2 linked regions of the Verrucomicrobium spinosum DSM 4136 = JCM 18804 genome follow. Each later gene encodes a partner of the first gene's protein in a complex. Links are inferred from orthologs where the notes say so. Each region holds a gene or a part of one and is shown in the gene's direction. Other genes may lie near its edges. The genes, in order: VSP_RS15195 and fabF.

Region 1 (9,544 bases):
CTGCGCCAAATGGCACACATCGTGCCAGTCGGTGGAAAAAGCGGGCCTTTCCTGCGTGAGTGCGGGATAAATGGTGTTCGAGCCAATGGCGGAGCTGGGAATGAAGGGCGATTTTTGATCCTGTTGAGCTGGTGGGGGTTAAAATTTGGCCCCCTTGTGGTTGTGAATTGATCCTGGCCACGGGCTTGCACGGGCGTTGGAAAGAGGCTTCAATGACCACACATGACGAATGCGGCCCATCCACCGAAAGATCCCGACACCATCATCTGTCATGTGACCTCGTGGTACTATCGGAGGATGGGGCTGCTTGCGGCCATGTTCTTGGGAATGGGGCTGTTCTTTTTTTACGATGGGAAGGTGGGCTATCCAAAAAAGAATGCGGTAGCTGCCAAGAAGGTGTGGTTTGAAGAAACAGTACTCAAGAGCTATGATACAGCGCAGAGCGCAGGGGAGGCGGCTGTGGCTGCCTGGCTGAAGGACGCGCGGGAGAAAGGGTGGATCGTCAATCCGAACCTCCAGCAGCCCCGGTGGGACGACTATGCTGCACCACATGACTGGCCCAGTGATCCCAAGAAATACAGCCCAGAGGAGATTGAGCAGCAGTTTTACTGGGGGGCGGCGATGATCGTCGGTGCGGCCATTGCAGGGATTCTCGTTCTGCTCAACCACAACAAGGTGCTGATCGGCCACCGGTCGGAAATGCAGATGCCCAACGGCTCCAAGGTGGCATTTGCGGACGTGTTCAAGGTTGACAAGCGCAAATGGGACAACAAAGGGCTCGCGACGGTGTACTACCGTGTGGGGGGCACTGGAGCCGAGCGCAAGGCCGTGGTGGACGATCTCAAGTTCCATGGCGCTGATCGCGTCCTGAAACGTCTTTTGGAGGGGTTTTCCGGAGAATTAATCGAAAAAGTGGCAGACAATCACGGAACGAGCGGCGAAGAGAAAGAGAACTCCGAATCTTCCCCTAAAAATACCGCTTAGTGGGCAAGCCCTTTCTGCCTGGAATCGGGCAAAAAGGGGACGTAAAAAATCGCATTTTCCCAGTTGCGAAAAATGGCGCACCCGCTAATGCTCCCCGCCACTTAGCAACCTACAACACGCATTTATGGCCGAATCCAACATTGCAGACAAAGTCCGGGACATCATCGTCGAACAGCTCGGCGTGAACCCCGAACAAGTCACTCCTGAAGCCAAGTTCATTGAAGACCTTGGCGCCGATTCACTCGACACCGTGGAGTTGGTCATGGCTTTCGAAGAAGAGTTCGGCATCGACGTGCCCGATGAAGAGGCTGAAAAGCTACTCTCCGTGGGTGATGTGATCCGTTACGTCGAAGAGAACGCTGAGTAAGCTTCCGCTTACCGGACTGACCCTTCATCTATTTCTGGGAAAGGCACGGTTTACCGTGCCTTTCTTGCGTTCAGTTTTCCCGAGGGTGTGTAGGCATCTTCCTCTGGCCCGGAAAATCACGGCGGGGGCAATTGCGCAACGGGGAGCATCTCCCGGAACTGGCGGTTGGGATTGGCGTACTCCGGATATCGGGAATCGTGTTCTGGGCCGGGGAGGTAGCGCCAGTGCTTGTACATCCACATCCAGCACTCGGGGTGCTGGCGGATTTGGGGTTCGAACCGGTCCCACACCGCCTGGGTCATGGTGTCGATGGAGGGATAGTCTGAAGCCTCCATGGGGTCGAGGAAATGGCAGCGGTACGTCCCATCTGTCAGAGGGAGGGCGGTCGCGGGCAGGAGGGGCAGCCCCAGCCGGAATGCCAGGCTCGTGTGCAGGTTGGGGACACAAGTTTTCAGTCCAAAACACTCGATCACCGTGGCGGCGCGGCCGGGTTTGACGGTGAGATCGGCAAGCAGTGAAGCGTGCCCGTTTCGTTTTAGTTGCTTGAAGATTCGTAACATCGCCCCTTGTTGCGGGATGATTTCGTGGCCAGTTTTCTGCCTGAGCCGGGCAAAGATGTCGGTCAATGCGGCATTTTTGAAGTCTTGAGCGATGGTGAGTTGGGTGAAGCCCTGAAGGCCCACGATAAGGCTGAGGACCTCAAAGTTGCCATAGTGCGGTGTGACCCAGAGTGCGCCCCGGGATTTTGCCATGGCGGGCGTTTCGGAATCCTGCCAGGAAAGCTTCGCAATTTCCGGCAATTCCTCCTTCGGGTGCCCCGCGATCCAGAAAAGATCCAGGAAGGTGCGGGCGAAATTCTGGAAACTGCCGATCGCGATGCGACGAGCTTGGGCGGGAGTAATGTTCTCCCGGGCAAAAGCCGCCTTGAGGTTTGCAATGGCCGTGCTGCGGCCGCGGTAGTCGATGGCAAAAGCGAGCAGTCCGATCACCTTGCTGAGGAGCAAAACTTGTCCCCTGGAGAGTTTTGGGAGCCACCAGACTCCGAAGTTCACTAGAAATGTCTCAATCCGGTGGCGAATCTTCTTCACGATCACGTTTGGTACTGGGAGAAATGAGTATAGAGTGGGCAATGGCCGACACGCTGACCTCTATCCTCAAGAAGCTCCTGAATCAACCGACCGCCCCATTTCATGAATATCATGTGCGGGCGCAAATTGAGCAGCTCCTTCTGGACGTGCCCCATGTGGAGCTGTCCACCGATGCCTTTGGCAATTTGCTGGCGACCTATCGCAAGGGTAAGCGCAAGTCCAGCCCGGTCTGGGTGTTGGGCGCGCACATGGATCACCCGGCTTGGGTGAAGAGCCCTGGCAAGAATGGGGACTGGGAGTTTCTGGGTGGCGTGCCGAAATCGATTGTGGATCTCCCTGAGAACATCGCTCTCCGTCGCGAGAACGGCGAAATTGCGCCGTGGGGTTTCCCCGTCACCATTGAAGAAGGCAAAGTGGGCGCTGCGGCCTGTGACGATCTGATTGGTTGTGCTGTGATTATTGCCACCATTAAAGAGCTGGCCCGTCTGGGTCTGGATGCAACGGTGCATGCCGCCTTCACCCGCGCTGAGGAAGTGGGCTTCCTGGGAGCCTGGCACCTGGGCAAACACTGGCCTTTCGGAAAAGAGGCCGCGTTTCTGTCCGTTGAAACCAGCCGTCCTGTGAACGGTGCGGAAATGGGTGATGGGCCCATCGTTCGTGTGGGCGACCGCCTTTCGGTGTTTGACCATGACTTGATCGCCACGGTCATGCGCACCGCCGCAGAGCAGGGGATTCGAGTCCAACGTTGCCTTCTGGACGCCGGGGCTTGCGAGGCCACTGCGCTCCAGGCCTGCGGGATTCGCAGCGCCGGTCTGAGCGTCCCTCTGGGCAACTATCACAATCTGGACGACGACCAGAATGTCTCTGCCGAATATGTGATGCTTGAAGACGTGAAAGCCACGGTGAATCTGGTGGTGGCCCTGGTGGGCACCGAGCATCAGGGGCTTGGTGAGCGCACCCTTGAAGAGCGTGTGACCCTTCGCATGAAGGAGTACAAGAAGCACCTTGAGGCGTCCAATGCCAAGTTCGAAGAGACTTTGGTCTGATTTTCAGATCGCTCGTCAGGCAGCCAGCCACAGCTTCAGCAGGCTCAGGGTCACGGTGGTCGTGAGCATGCTGACCAAGGTGGTGTAGTACACGGAAGAGGTGGCGAATGAGACATCGCCACCAAATTCATGCGCAAGCAGGGCTGTGTTCACGGCCGTGGGAGCCCCCGTCGCGAGGACCAGAGAAGCTGCTACCGCCGGAGGAAATCCCATGATTTGAGTCAGCCCAAGAGCCAGTAGAGGGCTAAGAATGAGGCGAATGCCCAGAGCGGCAAACAGCGGAGCGCGGAAGGGGGCGGGGCGGGTCTGAGACATCTGGACCCCCAGGGTGAGGAGGGCAAATCCCACCAAAGCGGCCTGGAGCAGATCCAGTGGCTGCCAGAGCCATGTCACCTCCTGAAGGTGAAGCCCGGTGGATTTGGCCAGCACTCCAGCAAGCAGGGCGTAGAGCGTGGGTTGCCTCAGCATTCCATTGAGCGCCCGCCAGTGCGCCCCCGGCTTTTCACCGCGCTCCTGAGCGAGAAAGAGACCGATTGTGAAAGTGGCAACATTCATCGTTGCCAGGACATAAACTTGAACTGCGGCACCCTCATGGCCAAAAGCCAGCGTCACCAGGGGTAGGCCATAATTTCCACAGTTGTAGAACATGGTGGCCAAGCGCAAAGCCTGCCGCTGTTGCGAGTGCATTTTGAGGACTCTGGCTGCAATTGTGCTACAGATGAACATGAGGGTGATGGTGGCCAGGGTGAACCCCACAATCTGCAACGCTTCGTGACCGGCCAGTTCGGTGTCGAGCACCCGGGTGAAGATGAAAGCTGGTACCAGAAGATAGATGTTCAGTTTGACCAGAGTCTCCAGATGGAGCCGGAATTTCCGGTCCAAGAGCCATCCCAGACCCACCACAAAGAAAATGGGAGCGCAAACATTCAGGAAGAGGTCAAAGAACATCTCCGCAGATTCAAGGGGGCCAGCTCCGCATTCAAGAGCGATCTGATGGAATCCCCCTCGCAAATCCAAGCCTCAAAAAACGCTAGCCACGAAGCCATTCCGCACTACCCTCTGCCTCCCACCTAGAAATGCATTCTGAGTTCGATTTTCAGTACACGATCGAAAACACGAAGGTTCTTCACGAGCCTGATCGTCGCATTGATACTTTTGGCACCACCCAGTTCGAGTTTCAACTGGTGACCGAACTCATGGACTCCACCAATGTGACGCGAGTGCGCCAAGGCCGGATCGAGGCGGAACGCCCCATGATCGTCACCCCTACGGTGACAGACGACTGGAGTTTCGAGGGATTCGGAGCCGAGGCGGAGGCTTTTGGCCAGTGGGTGAAGAACCACCTCAAGGATCTTGCGATCCTGCGCTACAGGTTCAATTTTAAGCGTACCACCGTGAGCGAGGAGATCGTTCATGAGTCATTTGCCACTGTGTGCGACAAGTTGCTGACCGAGCAGCGCGCCTCTGGCAATCCCATGCGAGCCATCATTCAGGGTGTTGACGACACCTGGGAGATCTCGCTGCTGAGGTTCTTTTTCGAAATGATTGAGAAGTCCCAAAATATCAACATGTTCGATTTCAAGCGTCGGGGCCTGCTAGGCTGAGCTGATGCCACGGATACGATGAGCCGATTTAAAATCCTCGTCTTCCTTCTTGCGGTGGGTATCGCAGGTTCGGTGCTTGCTGCCGCTTACTGGTACTACACTCGTGTCCTCGGGCATGAGACGGTGGTTCAGGGCCAGATCAAGAAAATGCAGGGCAAGCACACTAGTCTGCCGGATCCAGGGGTGCGCCGTTTTGATGAAGCAATGGAATTCATCAACGCCTCGAACTACGCGGAGGGGCGAAAGGCGCTCTATCGTCTGCTGGACAGCTTTCCTGAGACCTCCGCAGGGCCTGAGGCCCGCCGGATCATTGGCGAGCTGAACATGGACATGCTTTTCTCCCAGGAGGCCAATCCGCAGAGAAAGGACTACATCGTTCAGCCGGGCGACTCGATGGGGCTCATCGCCCGCAAAAACCAGACGAGCGTGGAATGCATCATGCGGGCCAATGGCATGCTGAGCACCAATCTGCAGCCTGGAGATCACCTGTTCGTTTTTCCCCTGGACTTTGAGATCGTGGTGGACATCTCTTCCAAGACCGTCCAGCTCTGGCGCGGGACCCGGGAGAAGGGCTACTTCTTCAAGGAATATCAGGCTCTGGAAGTCCGCCTGCCCCCTGGGATGAAGGCACCCGCCGAGACCGTGATCCAGGCAAAAAGCGCCTGGCACAATGGCAAGGCCGTGACCTCGGAGAATCCTCTTTTCATCAGTGCTGACAAATGGCTGGTTGGTCACAAGACCGGATTTAATCTCCGGGGGCTGCCCAAGGCGAAGCCGCTTGTTGATAAGACGACGACACCCTCCCAGCCCGCTGCGGCGACCAAAGGGAAGTCCAAAGGCGGCTCAAAGGCTGCCAATAAAGTTGTGGACGACGACGATGATGATGGCCTGGCGGGCATCCCGGAAACCGGGGTGTTTCTGGCCCGGGAGGACATTGAAGAGCTGTTCACAATCGTCCGCACGCAGACGAAGTTGTTTGTCGCGCGCTAACCTTAAATTCAACTTTTTGTCAGCAACATGAAACAAGTTTTGGAATTTGAAAAACCGCTCGTCAAGGCGCGGGAAGAGCTGGAAGAGCTGCGCCGCAAGCAGGCTCTGAAGAACACGAGCAAAGTCACGCTTGCGATTGCCGATCTCGAGAAGAAACTGGCGGAGCTACAGGAGGAAACCTACGCCAACCTCAGCCCGTGGCAGCGGGTGCAAATCGCGCGCCACATCCAGCGCCCGTATATGCTTGACTACGCCAGACTCTGTTTTGACGAGTTTGTCGAGTTGCATGGGGATCGTCACATTGGCGATGACAATGCGATGCCCGCAGGGTTCGCCACACTCAATGGCCAGCGAGTGATGCTGATCGGTCAGCAAAAGGGTCGCGACACCAAGGAAAACCTGCTCCGCAACTTCGGCAGCGCCCATCCGGAAGGGTACCGCAAGGCCCTCAGGCTCATGCGCATGGCGGAGAAGTTCGGTCTGCCGGTCATCTGCATGATCGACACCCCGGGGGCCTTTCCGGGCATTGGGGCGGAGGAGCGCAACATCGCGGAGGCCATTGCCTTCAACCTGCTGGAAATGATGAAAATCCGCACACCAATGGTTTCAGTGGTGATTGGTGAAGGCGGTTCCGGTGGGGCCTTGGGCATCGGTGTGACGGACCGAGTCATGATGTTGGAGAACGCCTACTACTCGGTGATTTCACCAGAAGGCTGTGCCGCCATTCTTTGGAAACACCGGCAGCATGCTCCGGAGGCAGCCCAGGCCCTGAAACTTAGCGCCCCTGACCTCATGGATCTCGGGATCATAGACCATATTGTCCCTGAGCCCCATGGTGGTGCCCACAACGACCACCACGCTGTCGCAGCCTCGCTGAAATCTGCCCTTGTGTCCGCCTTGGCGGAACTGACCCCGCTGGGTACGGAAGAGCTGCTCCAAAAGCGGTATGAGAAGTTCCGCTCCTACGGCAAGTTTACCGAAGGCGAGTAAGGTCAGCCTGTCCCTAAGTCGTGGGTGACGGAAACGTGATCCACGGCTTGATACACCGTCCCTGAACGGAGTAGAGTAGTGCATGGCAGAAGGGGATAGCGCCGTCACAGGCTCAGCACTGAAGGGCGAAGTTGTTTACTTTTATGCCTTCGACATTGCTTACGAGTTGCGGCGACCTGGGTTGACGCATCTCCTTGGTAAGCCGTTGGTGGCCCAGCATGTGGGCGTCTCGAAGCGGAGCCCACGCCAGCAGCTTTTCTATCAGCCGAGGATGGCCAGGCTGGAACCTCTGGATCTGCCGCTTGAGGGAGGCAGAGTGGTGAAGGTAGGGCGCTCGGTGAAGGTGCTGCCCATCGGGGCGATCAGTCTGACACTGAGAGTCTCCTTTGAAGTGGATCGCCTGGAGGACCTTAGCCAGTTCCATCGGTCCCAATTTGCAGGGGGGGCTCTGCAACGGCACGCCAGGGAGCTTTCCGAGATTCTCAGGCAGGAACTTGGGACAGTGGCGGTGCGCCCCGTCGAGGTGCTTCAGGAGGAAGAGGCCTACACGGTGTTCTGCGTGGAGTCTCCCGGCGGTTTTGCGGGAGGGCAGTGGTTCAATGCAGAGGAGTGGTTTCGTGTCAATCGGAGGATCATCGCAACGCTCATCACCCAGGAAACCTCTGACCCGCCGTTGTCGCACCAGGAGGCACTCGAATCCACCAGCAAGCACCTTTCTTACTACCAGTCTGACCTGATCGTTGTGGACTGGGACGCTGCCCTCATCGTGGATCGGCCAGCGGACTTTGAGGAATCTCTGTTTGTGATGGAGCTTGCCAACGTCCAGCTCGAGGAACTGGAGGCTTACGACCAGCTCATCGACACAGCGTTGGAACGTTCCTACGCCGACCTCCAGCGTCCTCCCCGCATTCGGGATCACAAGCGGCTTCTGCCCCATCTGCGGGAGGTGCGCATCGATCTGGCTCGTTTTAGCGATGAGCTTTCCAACATCACGAAGTTCTTCGGTGACTGGCATCTGGCTAGACTCTACGACACGGTCTCCCGCCGCTTCCACCTGCCAGACTGGCATCGCAGCATCGACGAAAAGCTGAAGACGCTTGATGACTTGTACGAGATGCTCAAACAGGAGCAGAATCACCGCATCATGTTGGTGCTGGAGGCGTCCATTGTCCTGATGTTTGTGATTGATATCGTGCTGCTCCTCGCAGAACTCGCCAAGTAGTCGGGATTTGCGTGGATCTGGGCTGTGAAAGGGCCCTTTGGCGCAGGGGATCGGACTGCTCGTTGGGTGCACAACCTGCTCGCATTTTCCCGCTCCATACGTAACGTCAGAGGATGCGCCCCCGCAGACCCATTTCTGGTGTCACATTTGCCCGTTTCCTGCCCTGGCTGAAGCAGCTGGCTGTAGCGGTATTGTGCCTTTGTGTCCTGACCTCCTGCCTTGAGAAGCTCAAGGAATTCCTCCCCAAGCCCCCTCCACCCGCACCGCCGCCGCCGGTGGAAGCGCCGCTCTCGGCCGAGGAAGAGAGACTCCAGCAGACGCTGGAGAATGGCAAGATGTTCGCAGCGGATGGCAGCGAGATCGAGGTGCCCAAGGCAGAGCTTTTTGAGCTGAACAAGTCAGCGCTGGTCTCCATCATGTGTTACCATGACTTCGCGGAGAAATCCTCCCGGAGTGATATGGTCATCACTGCCACCACCTTCCGGACGCAGATGCAGGCTCTCAAGGACGCCAAGATCCCGGTAATTCCTCTTGCAGATGTCCTTGCTTGGAAGCGCGGAGAGAAAAACATCCCTGAAGAGTCAGTGGTCATCACAATGGATGATGGCTGGCTGGGGGTGCATGAGTACTGCTTCCCGATTCTGAAGGAGTTCAACTACCCGTTCACGGTGTATCTCTACAAGAACTACGTGAACCGCGGCGGTCGATCTCTGACGCTCGACCAGATTCGCGAGATGATGAAGTACGGTGCCGAGTTGGGCAGCCATAGCGTGTCTCACCAGGCCCTCACTGCCCGGCATGGCAAGACGGACGAGCAGTACCACAAGTGGCTGGAAGTCGAAATTGTGGAATCAAAGAAGTTCCTCGAGGAGACCTTTGGCGTTCCCTGTAGAACCTTCGCTTATCCGTATGGCAACAAGTCTGACGAGATCGCCCAGATGTGTCTGGATGCTGGCTACGAAGCTGCAGTCACGGTGAATCCGCAAAAGACGACCTGGGACACTCCCAATGGCAAGCTCCCGCGCTTCGTGCAGATTGGCGACAAAGACGTGAACTTCCGCCTGGCTACGAACTTCCGCGGAGGTGGTGGCAACATCGCCGACAGCAAGTTCCTAAAAACCGACGAAGTGGACGAACATGGCAACAAGCTCGTTGTGCTACAGCCCCAGCCGGGAGCTACCATCGCAGATCGCAGGCCTTTGATCGAGGCCAATCTAGCCCGGGTGGGGCCTGTGCTGCCGGACAGCCTGGCT
Region 2 (9,650 bases), 520 kb from region 1 along the record:
CTGGTAGTGCTCGATCTGGACGGCAAGGTGGTGGAGGGCAAACTTCGCCCATCCTCCGATACCAAGACCCATCTTCACCTGTATCGCGAGTTCGCCGAGATCGGCGGTGTAACCCACACCCACTCTCCCTACGCCACGACGTTCTCCCAGGCCGGACGGGCGCTGCCCTGCTATGGCACGACCCATGCCGATCATTTCTTCGGGACCGTCCCCCTCGCCCGTGCTCTCACTCCAGAGGAAATCGCAGCCGACTATGAGCATCATACTGGCGTGGCGATCGTCGAGCGTTTTCGCGAACTTGGCTTGAACCCGATGGAGATGCCCGCTGTCCTCCAGATCCATCATGCGCCATTCAGTTGGGGAAAAAGCGCGATGGATTCCCTGAACAATAGCATTGCACTGGAGATGTGTGCCCAAATGGCCCTGGGGAGCCTCACGCTCAACCCAGAGTTGACGGCCATCCCTGACCATATTCTCAATAAACACCATTCCCGCAAGCATGGCCCTGGAGCCTACTACGGGCAGAAGTAATTGAGCGTGAGCCTCATCTATCTGGGAATCTAAAAACTTCCCAACATTCGGCACGGTCGGGAGTCGGACATAACCCCCCCTCCCAAGGGGGGCCTGACCCCAATTCCGATTTTCCCCTTGCCCCACCTTTCAAACCGTGGCTAATCGGGGTGCACCAACCCTTCTATTCTACACATTTCCTCATGACAGACCGTCGTATCGTCATCACCGGCATTGGCGTTGTTTCCCCTCTCGGAAACAACAAGGATGACTTCTGGAAGAACCTCGTCGCCGGCAAGAGCGGGATCCGTTTTATCAAAGCTTTCGATACGGAGCAGTACGACACGAAGTTCGGTGGCGAAGTCGTGGACTTCGATCCCAAGGCGTACTTCAAAGATTTCAAGGACGCCCGTCGCGCTGACCGATTTACGCAACTCTCCGTGGGCGCGGCCAAGATGGCTGTGGCCGAGAGCGGCATCGACTCCTCCAGCACCCCGCCGGAACGCATCGGCGTCATGCTGGGCAGCGGCATCGGCGGCCTGACCACTTTGGAGAACAACCACACGCTTCTCATCACAAAGAGCCCCTCCCGCGTCTCCCCTTTCACCATCCCGATGATGATCGGCAACATCGCGAGTGGCATGCTCTCGATGGAATACGGCTTCCTTGGGCCGAACATGTGCATCACCACGGCCTGTGCCACCTCCAACCACTGCATCGGTGAAGCTTGGCGCATTCTGAAATTCGGCGATGCCGATGTGATCATTGCCGGCGGCTCCGAAGCCTCCATCGCCCCCATGGGTCTGGCTGGTTTCGGCAACATGAAGGCTCTGAGCACCCGCAACGATGCTCCGGAAAAAGCCAGCCGTCCGTTTGACCGTGATCGTGACGGCTTTGTCATGGGCGAAGGTGCCGGCGTCGTGGTGCTTGAAGAATATGAGCACGCCAAGAAGCGCGGGGCTCACATCTATTGTGAACTCGTCGGCTACGGCCTCAGCGCCGATGCCTACCACCTCTCCGCCCCGCTTCCCGACGGGTCCGGCGCGGCCCGATGCATGAACATGGCCCTCGGCCATGCGAAGATGAATGCGAACGAGGTCAGCTACGTGAATGCCCACGCCACCAGCACCCCGGTGGGTGACATCTGCGAAGTCCAGGCCATCAAGCGCACCTTCGGTGACTACGCCAAGAACGGCCTCCTCGTCAGCGCCACCAAGTCCATGACCGGTCACCTGCTCGGGGCCGCTGGCGGTATTGAGCTTGCTGCCAGCATCCTTTCCATCCGCGACCAGGTCATCCCGCCCACGATCAATGTGGAAAACCAGGATCCGGAATGCGATCTCGACGTGGTGCCAAACGTAGCCCGTGAAGCCAAGGTCAATGCAGCTCTCAGCAACTCGTTCGGATTTGGTGGCCACAATGCGGCCCTCCTGGTGCGGAAACTCTGATCCTCTGATCCCCACCCGTTGACTCTTTAAAAGCATCACTTGCCCCGGCAGGTGGTGCTTTTTTGTGCCCTCCGGCGAAACCCAGCAGGGCACCCCATTCCGCCCCGAACGTTTGGCAATAGAAGGAGTCCAAAAATGGCACTCCGCTCGATATTAAAAAGTACCGCTCTGCGTGAAAGACTGGGAATTTCAAGGCGGTGCCCGCAACTTTTCATTCGATTAAACAAGAGTTTTCCATCATACTGTATCGAACAGCAGGTTCCCTGGCTTGATCGCCCTCGTGACCTGCCGATTGCGCCGCCGCACCGCATGAGCCCTTCCCTCCGCGCCCTCCAGGCTAACATCACCACCCTGCCCGTGGATGCCATTGTCAATGCGGCCAACTCCTCGCTGCTGGGCGGAGGAGGAGTGGATGGTGCCATTCACCGCGCTGCTGGCCCCGAGCTGTTGAACCAATGTCGATTGCTGGGTGGCTGCAAAACCGGCGATGCCAAGCTGACCATGGGTTACCAGCTCCCGGCAAAGTTCGTCATCCACACCGTAGGCCCAGTCTGGCGCGGCGGGCAGGAAGGGGAACCTGAGTTGCTGGCTTCCTGCTACCGCCTATCCCTGAGACTCGCCTCTTCCAACGGTGTCCGTACGATTGCCTTCCCCTGCATCAGCACCGGCATCTACGGCTATCCCGTGGAACTTGCAGCGGAGATTGCCCTCCACATCGCCAGGGAGGAATCGACCCGTGACACCGGGATCGAGGAGATTCTCTTCTGCTGTTTCTCCGCGCGTGACTTAAAAGTTTACACCCGCCTCCTTGAAACTTCGAAGTCAGCCCCCACTTTGAGTCTTGCCCATTGACCCTGCCATGAGGTCACGCTTCTACTGCATTTTTCTCATCGCCTCATCGCTCTTCCTGCTGATGACGGTCATCCTGCCTGTCTTGAGCGTGGCCGCCAAGCACGGCATCAACGACGAAGAGTGGACGAACATCCAGCGTCGCGGTCTGCCCAGCAGCGCCGCCTTCATGACCTGGACTTCGTGGTCTCCAGCGGACGGCGCCATCTTCTCGATCCCGGTGGATGATTCCGGCGGCCCTCCCCCACCCCTTATCGAGTATCGCATTGGCACAGGGCAAACCTGGCTTTTTGATTTCAATTTCTACCAAGGGCGCTACAAGAACACCAACGGGCAGTGGCAGGTGATTCCGGCCCGCGGTCCGCTCTGGGGCGTGCAGATCCACTGGCACTGGACCTGGATCGCGATGGGTCTGGCTGTTCTGACCACGGTCATCTTTGTCCTGCTAAAGCCCACTTACGAGCCGACGGGGGCCGAAATGCCGCTTCACACCTGACCAAACGCCTTGCGCAGCAAGGCCAGACTTTTAGGAATCGCACTCAGCGGATCTTCCTTCCCTTCAAATTCCAGCGAGACATAGCCGGTAAATCCGGCCTTCTGCATGATGCTGGCGATCCGGTCATAGTCGAGGTCGAGCGTGTACCAGGTGCCGCCACCATAGTACGTCTTTGCCTGGAGCAGCACGGTGTCCGGTGCCAGGAGCGCCAGCCGGTCATAAGGGTCCTCCAGGAAACAACCCGTATCCAGTGTAACTTTGAGCCAGGGGGAATTCACCGCATCCACGACCCGCTTCACGCCCTGGGGAGTGCGGCCCAGACCCCAGTGGTTTTCCAGTCCCATGATCACCCCTCGCTTCCCCGCCTCGGCCGCGAGCCCGCCGTAAGCTTCGATCACCCACTCAAACGCATTTTCTTTTGTATAGCCAGGGAGCGGATCATCCTCGCCCCGCCGCGCCATCAGCTCATCGAAATTCTTGGTCGTACCCCACGTGCCAGAATTCACCCGCATCGTGGGAATCCCCAACTGATACGCCTGCTCCAGGCAGTCCACCGTGTGGTCGTAGTTCTTCTTTCGCTTCTCCTTGTCTGGCGAGAGAAAACCCTGGTGGGTGGAATAACCCATGAGGTCGAGGCCAAGAACAAACGCCTGCCGCTTGATCTTGAACAGCTCTGCGGGCTCATAGGAAGTCAACTGCCGCTGTAGCACTTCGAAACCATCGAACCCCATCCGCGCCGCATGCTCCAGACAAACATCCATCGGGCGCAGGGCCTCCCGATTGAAGCCCCAGAAGGAATAGGAAGAAACGCCGATCCGGTTAGGGCGTAGCTTGGGTGAGACTTCCGCCGCCGAGGAAAGGCTTCCCACTGTGGCGAGTGAACCAAGCGCAGCACTCGAAGCAACAAATTGACGGCGATTCATTCCCTCGAGAGTAAACACATCTTGTCGGGTGGAATCAATCCTCGAACGAGATTGACCGGTTTTGTCAGCATGGAAGCATTGACGTGCCATCGCGGCCGTCCTACCTCTTGTCGTCTTCAGAGGGTTTCGCTTCGGACGCCCTCCCCCCCTCTCTCCATCTCCCCATGCCCAGCTCCTTTAGCGGAATTGGATCGATCTACTACGGCCAGCGTCATTTTCGACCTGACGGCTCATACGTCACGACGGAATGGCTGATCTTTTTCTACTTTCCTGTCTTCCCCATACGGAGCCTCAGGGTTCTCAGAAATCCACAGGCCGACCGCCATTCACTGATCGACAACGGCATAGGTTACCGTGTCCTGGCCCAAGAGCGCCTCTGCTGGTCTCAGGTCATTTCAACCTATGGATTTGTCATTGGAAGCCAGATCTGGATGGTATTCGTCATCGGAGTGTTAGCAGCGTCTTCCGAAGTCTGGAAAGAGTATGAACTTGCAGCGGTGTTTGCTGCAGCCCTTGTGGTAGCTATTCCCTTCCTCCTGGTCCTTTGGTTTCGCATTAAAAACAAGAACGCTGCCATGGCCAACCCACAATTCGACTCACAGAGTTAGGGGTTTCGGATATCCTTCAGATGCCCCTCCACACACAGAGCTTGGAGTCGATACAAGACAGCCCAAGTCATTCCATTTCGGGATCCCATTGACAGGCCAGCTCAACTTTACTTGAGCACATCCCGCACGTACAACTCAGACACGGGCTGGCTCATGTAGTCTTCACCCAGCAACTTCTTCAGCTTGGCCACCGCCGTTTTCCGGTCATCGCCCGTGTTCTTCTCATGGCGGGCCCAGAATTCTTCCCACCAACCTTCGGGCTGCACCTTCACTCCGGCGTATTCCGTGACGCGGCCCGTCTCCCCACCCGTGACCAGGCTGCCCACATAACTGCTCTGGGCATACACACGATCAATTTGGGCCTTGATGGCGGCCACATCGGCTTCCGACACCACCCCGTTGGAAGTGGCCTTGTAGAACTGGACCGTGACGCGTACGGGATAGTCAGGATCCCGGCGAATCGGAAGGTTGTCGATCTCTGTGAAAGGACCCTCCATTTCACCGTGGCCGATGACGGCGTTCTCCACATCACTGGTGCGTGTCCGAGCCGCGCCCCCCGGAGCCGCGGGCATCGCTCCTTCGGACGCTCCGAGTGAGAAGCGACGAGGCCGCTCCTTTTGTTTCAGGGGCACTTGAATGAGGAGCACCATGTTCAGCCCGGTTTCCTCTCCCAGCTTGGGGGCCTGACCTTCGGGACCAGCCTCCTTGGCGACCTTGGAGTCGGACTCCCGTTCACCGGTGAGACTTGCCCGTTGACCATTCGCATTGAAGAAGAGGCGTTGGCCCCAGGCACTGCCACTGGCAAAGGCGTCGCGTTTGTTGTCGATCACCGTCACACTCGTGCCTTCCCTGGTGCACAAGATGGTCAACACCGCGGGATCTCCGCTGATGGACTGGTAGTTGAACAACACCGGGTTGAAGATCGCCTTGCCCTCCTTGGGAATCGGGAGGAAGCACGCCTGGGCACTCACCAGCACTTTGGAATCTCGTGCCGCCAGCAGGGACCGGGCTTGGCCGTCGTTTTTCCACGAACTCGGCTGGCTGAGGAAGTCCAGTGGGCTGGAAAGAAAATCCCTTAGAGAGACCCGCTGGAGACCCCGCCCCCGCTCATTGCCAACCAGCAGGGTGAAGGCGGCGGGATCGATGTCGCAAGACTTGTCATCGAAGTTGGGAAAGCGAATGACAGGCATGCAGGTGGTCTTGAATCCCCCTTTGGTCTCCCGTCCCACCTGGATGGTCATGTCACTGATGTTGGGACCGACGGATGAGCCCTTGAAACGCCCCGTGTCCTCCCAAGTCAGGTCCAGGACTTGCAGGCCACGCGCACGCGCCAGCTCTTGAGCCTTTCCCTCGCGCGACATGGTCGCGGTGCGTTCGATAGCCTTCTCATAGGGATCGCCAAACAAGGACAGGGCAGGTGCCGGGGGTGTTGCGGCCAGAAGTGCGGCAAGCCCCAGCGTCAAGCGGGTGCCTCTATGGGTGAAAATCATTTTCATAGGTGGCGGGGAGGTCTCTGGAGAGGCATGACGGCCTCCCTGAGCGTTTCTTGTCAGATTCCCCTCGCCTGTGACCGGGGCCATCTCGCGGCACATTGCCACTGGCGCATCCACCGCATCCCCCTATGCTGAGCTACTACACGTATGCCCCAGTACGACGCCATCATCATTGGTTCCGGCCCGAATGGCCTGGCTGCCGCCATACGCCTGGCCCAGCAGGGATGGAAGACCCTGGTCCTGGAAGGTGCCGATACCGTGGGCGGAGGGATGCGCACCAAGGAACTGACCAAGCCATTCCACCTGCACGACGTCTGCTCCGCCATTCACCCAATGGGTGTGGCGTCCCCTTTCTTCCGGTCGCTCGACCTGGAATCTCACGGCCTACGTTGGATTCACCCCGACCTGCCCCTGGCTCACCCCATGGACGGTGGTCGGGCCGTGTTGCTGCACCGTTCGCTTCAGGAAACGGCCGCGGGACTGGGCAAGGACGGTGGTCGGTACCGGTTCTTTTTTGATTCTCTAGCAGCTCATTCCCATGAACTCTACGGGGACCTCCTGGCACCAGCCCGCCTGCCCCGGCATCCCTTGTTGATGGCCCGTTTCGGCATGGGCGCTGGCTTGCCCGCCAGCATCTTTGCCCGATATTTCTCCACACCTGAGGCGCGCGCGCTCTTCGCAGGAAATGCCGGTCACTCGGTCATGCCCTTCCATCTACCGCTAACCTCGGCTATCGGGCTGGTTTTGCAAACTGCCGCGCATGCGGGGGGCTGGCCCATTCCCGAGGGCGGCTCGCAGAGCATCGCCAACGCGATGTTGAGCCTGCTGACCTCCCTTGGCGGCGAGGTGCGGTGCAATACCCCGGTGAAGTCTTTTGCCGATCTGCCGGACGCCCGTGCTTATCTCTTTGACATCAGCCCAAGGAATCTCGCCAGGATCTGCGGTCGCGAGCTTCCTCAAGCGTACCGGTACAAGCTGGAACGTTTCCGTCACGGCCCGGGGGTATTCAAGGTGGACTATGCCCTCCATCACCCCATCCCGTGGTCCAATGAAAACTGCCATCGCGCTGGCACTGTCCACTTGGGCGGCACCCTTGAGGAAATAGCCAAAAGTGAGCGGGATGCCTGGGAAGGACGGCATTCGGACCATCCCTTTGTGCTGGTCTCCCAGCCTTCCATGCTCGACTCCAGCCGCGCTCCCGCTGGCAGGCACGTGGCCTGGGCCTACTGTCACGTCCCGCATGGTTCTACGGATGACCGTCTGGAAGTCATCACGCGCCAGATCGAGCGATTCGCTCCCGGCTTCCGCGATTGTATCGTTGCCACGGCTACGCTCAATACCAGCCAGATGGAGAGCTACAATCCCAACTACATCGGAGGCGACGTGGTGGGCGGCATCACAGACTGGCGACAGCTCTTCACCCGACCTGCCAGCTTGTTTCAGCCCTACGCCACCCCCCACCCAAAGATCTACCTCTGCTCGGCATCCACACCGCCTGGAGGAGGCGTTCACGGCATGTGCGGTTATTGGGCGGCGGAGTGCGTTTTGAAGCGCGTTCGCGAGTAGTGGCCAGAGTGAATGACACCACCACGGAGCCCGCCCTGTCTCCATGAACTGAGTCGATCAGGATCCCATTCCCGCCTCACGGCTGCTGGCCCCACATCACGCATCACCCACCCGGTCTTCGCTCGCATGACCCTGGAGCCCATTTTCTCCCGAACCAGGCATCTCTGGCAGGCCTGTGCCACAGGCGGAGCGATCATCCTGTCGGTTGGAACGGCTCATGCCTTCCCTCTGCTCTCACCAGATTCTCCCGTGGATGCCACTCTCACGGGATCGATTGACCTGGAGAGCTATTCCATCGACCAGCCGGCACCCGGCCTGCTGTTCACAGATGACGACACCTACTTCGCCCCCCGCCTCTCGTTGATTCTGGATCTCCAGTGGGGTCCGCACTGGAGCGCCTTTGCACAGGGCCGCGTCGATCGGGGTTTTGATCCGGGCGTGAGATCTGATGGCGACATTCGTCTCGACGAGTATGCCATCCGCTGGAGTCCTTGGGGAGACTCCATGGTGAACCTCCAGGTGGGCAAATTTGCCTCCGTATTTGGCAACTGGATTCCCCGTCAGCTCAGCACCCAGAACCCGTTCATCACCGCCCCTGCTCCGTATGAAAATGTGTTCGGCATCACCGATGCCGCCGCCCCTCTCAGCCGGGGCGCTTTCCTGGAACGCAAGATGCAGGCCGACAAAAAAAGAGACTGGCTCCCCCAGATCTGGGGCCCTGCCTATGCCCATGGCACCTCACTATCCGGACGGTTGGACCAGTTTGAGTACGCCATCGAAATCAAGAGCAGCGCCCTCTCCTCCCGCCCCAGTGCCTGGGAGGCAAGAGAGCTGGAATGGGACCACCCCACCATCACGGGGCGGCTGGGATGGAGACCCGACTCCTCCTTAGCACTGGGCCTCTCTGGCAGCACGGGTGCCTATTTGCTGGAGGCTGCGGACGCCACCCTTCCCGCTGAAAGCGAGCGGGATAACTTCAAGCAGGATACCGTTGGGATGGACTTCCGCTACTCGATCCGCCATTTCGAACTCTGGAGCGAGTTCATTTTCACCCGTTTCGAAGTGCCCGGCGTTGGCGACGCCGACCTGGCCTCTTTCTATGTGGAGGGGCGCTACAAGATCACCCCCAGCCTCTATGCCGCCCTGCGCTGGAATCAGCAGTGGTTTGACGACATTTCAGACGGACACGGCGGCTCCCCCGGCTGGGACCGGGATCTCTACCGGGTGGATGTGGCTCTGGGATACCGATTTGCCCGCAATTTACAGGGCAAGGTGCAGTACAGTTATGGACACGAACCCGGTCTGAACGCCAATGGCAGCCACCTGCTGGCCACGCAGCTCACCTGGACATTCTGACCGGCCACCCGGGAACAGGAGGATCTGCGAATCAGGCTCGTAAGCCGAGCTGGCGGAGTTTTTCCTCGCTCTCCTTCCAGTTCACCTCGTGCGGCAGGCGCTGGGACTTCGCAGCGATGGCTCCGGTCACTCCGGCGGCCTCACCCATGGCCACGGCATTACCGGTCACCCGGTAGCTGGCGTGGGAGATGAAATCGCCGCTGATGCACCTGCCAGCCATCATGAGGCCATCCACATCCCGGGCGATCAAGGCGCGCAGAGGAATGTCGTACGGCTTCACCTTGATGCCCGTGGCATGAATGGCTGCTGTCTTGTTGTGATCCGCACTGGTGGCATGAATGTCCACACCGAACGTGACCCGGGCAACACCGTCCTCGTGACGGATACCTTGAATGAGGTCG

What was found.
Region 2: the proteins of VSP_RS15195 (region 1) and fabF are in contact, whole or in part, in a solved structure (PDB 6OKG), measured with the Escherichia coli proteins. The link is inferred for Verrucomicrobium spinosum DSM 4136 = JCM 18804 from one-to-one orthologs.

The regions. Positions count from the first base shown.
Region 1 is NZ_ABIZ01000001.1:3,776,396-3,785,939, forward strand. What follows is about bases 1-2,729. They hold VSP_RS15195 (acyl carrier protein), read left to right. Parts: upstream 1-1,108; coding sequence 1,109-1,351; downstream 1,352-2,729. Other genes in these bases: VSP_RS15190 (hypothetical protein), read left to right, coding at 223-984; VSP_RS15200 (lysophospholipid acyltransferase family protein), read right to left, coding at 1,468-2,439; VSP_RS15205 (M20/M25/M40 family metallo-hydrolase), read left to right, coding at 2,463-2,729. In the rest of the region: more of VSP_RS15205, read left to right, coding at 2,730-3,485; VSP_RS15210 (AEC family transporter), read right to left, coding at 3,501-4,433; VSP_RS15215 (hypothetical protein), read left to right, coding at 4,562-5,089; VSP_RS15220 (LysM peptidoglycan-binding domain-containing protein), read left to right, coding at 5,108-6,079; VSP_RS15225 (acetyl-CoA carboxylase carboxyltransferase subunit alpha), read left to right, coding at 6,107-7,069; VSP_RS15230 (RMD1 family protein), read left to right, coding at 7,152-8,291; VSP_RS15235 (polysaccharide deacetylase family protein), read left to right, coding at 8,405-9,544. UniProt on the Escherichia coli protein: Carrier of the growing fatty acid chain in fatty acid biosynthesis.
Region 2 is NZ_ABIZ01000001.1:4,295,857-4,305,506, forward strand. The notes cover bases 1-2,835. They hold fabF (beta-ketoacyl-ACP synthase II), read left to right. Parts: upstream 1-713; coding sequence 714-1,958; downstream 1,959-2,835. Other genes in these bases: araD (L-ribulose-5-phosphate 4-epimerase AraD), read left to right, coding at 1-531; VSP_RS35980 (O-acetyl-ADP-ribose deacetylase), read left to right, coding at 2,268-2,810; VSP_RS17405 (hypothetical protein), read left to right, coding at 2,818-2,835. In the rest of the region: more of VSP_RS17405, read left to right, coding at 2,836-3,303; VSP_RS17410 (sugar phosphate isomerase/epimerase family protein), read right to left, coding at 3,294-4,226; VSP_RS17415 (hypothetical protein), read left to right, coding at 4,391-4,834; VSP_RS17420 (hypothetical protein), read right to left, coding at 4,942-6,330; VSP_RS17425 (phytoene desaturase family protein), read left to right, coding at 6,475-7,893; VSP_RS35985 (hypothetical protein), read left to right, coding at 8,020-9,249; VSP_RS17435 (FAD-dependent oxidoreductase), read right to left, coding at 9,281-9,650. UniProt on the Escherichia coli protein: Involved in the type II fatty acid elongation cycle. Catalyzes the elongation of a wide range of acyl-ACP by the addition of two carbons from malonyl-ACP to an acyl acceptor.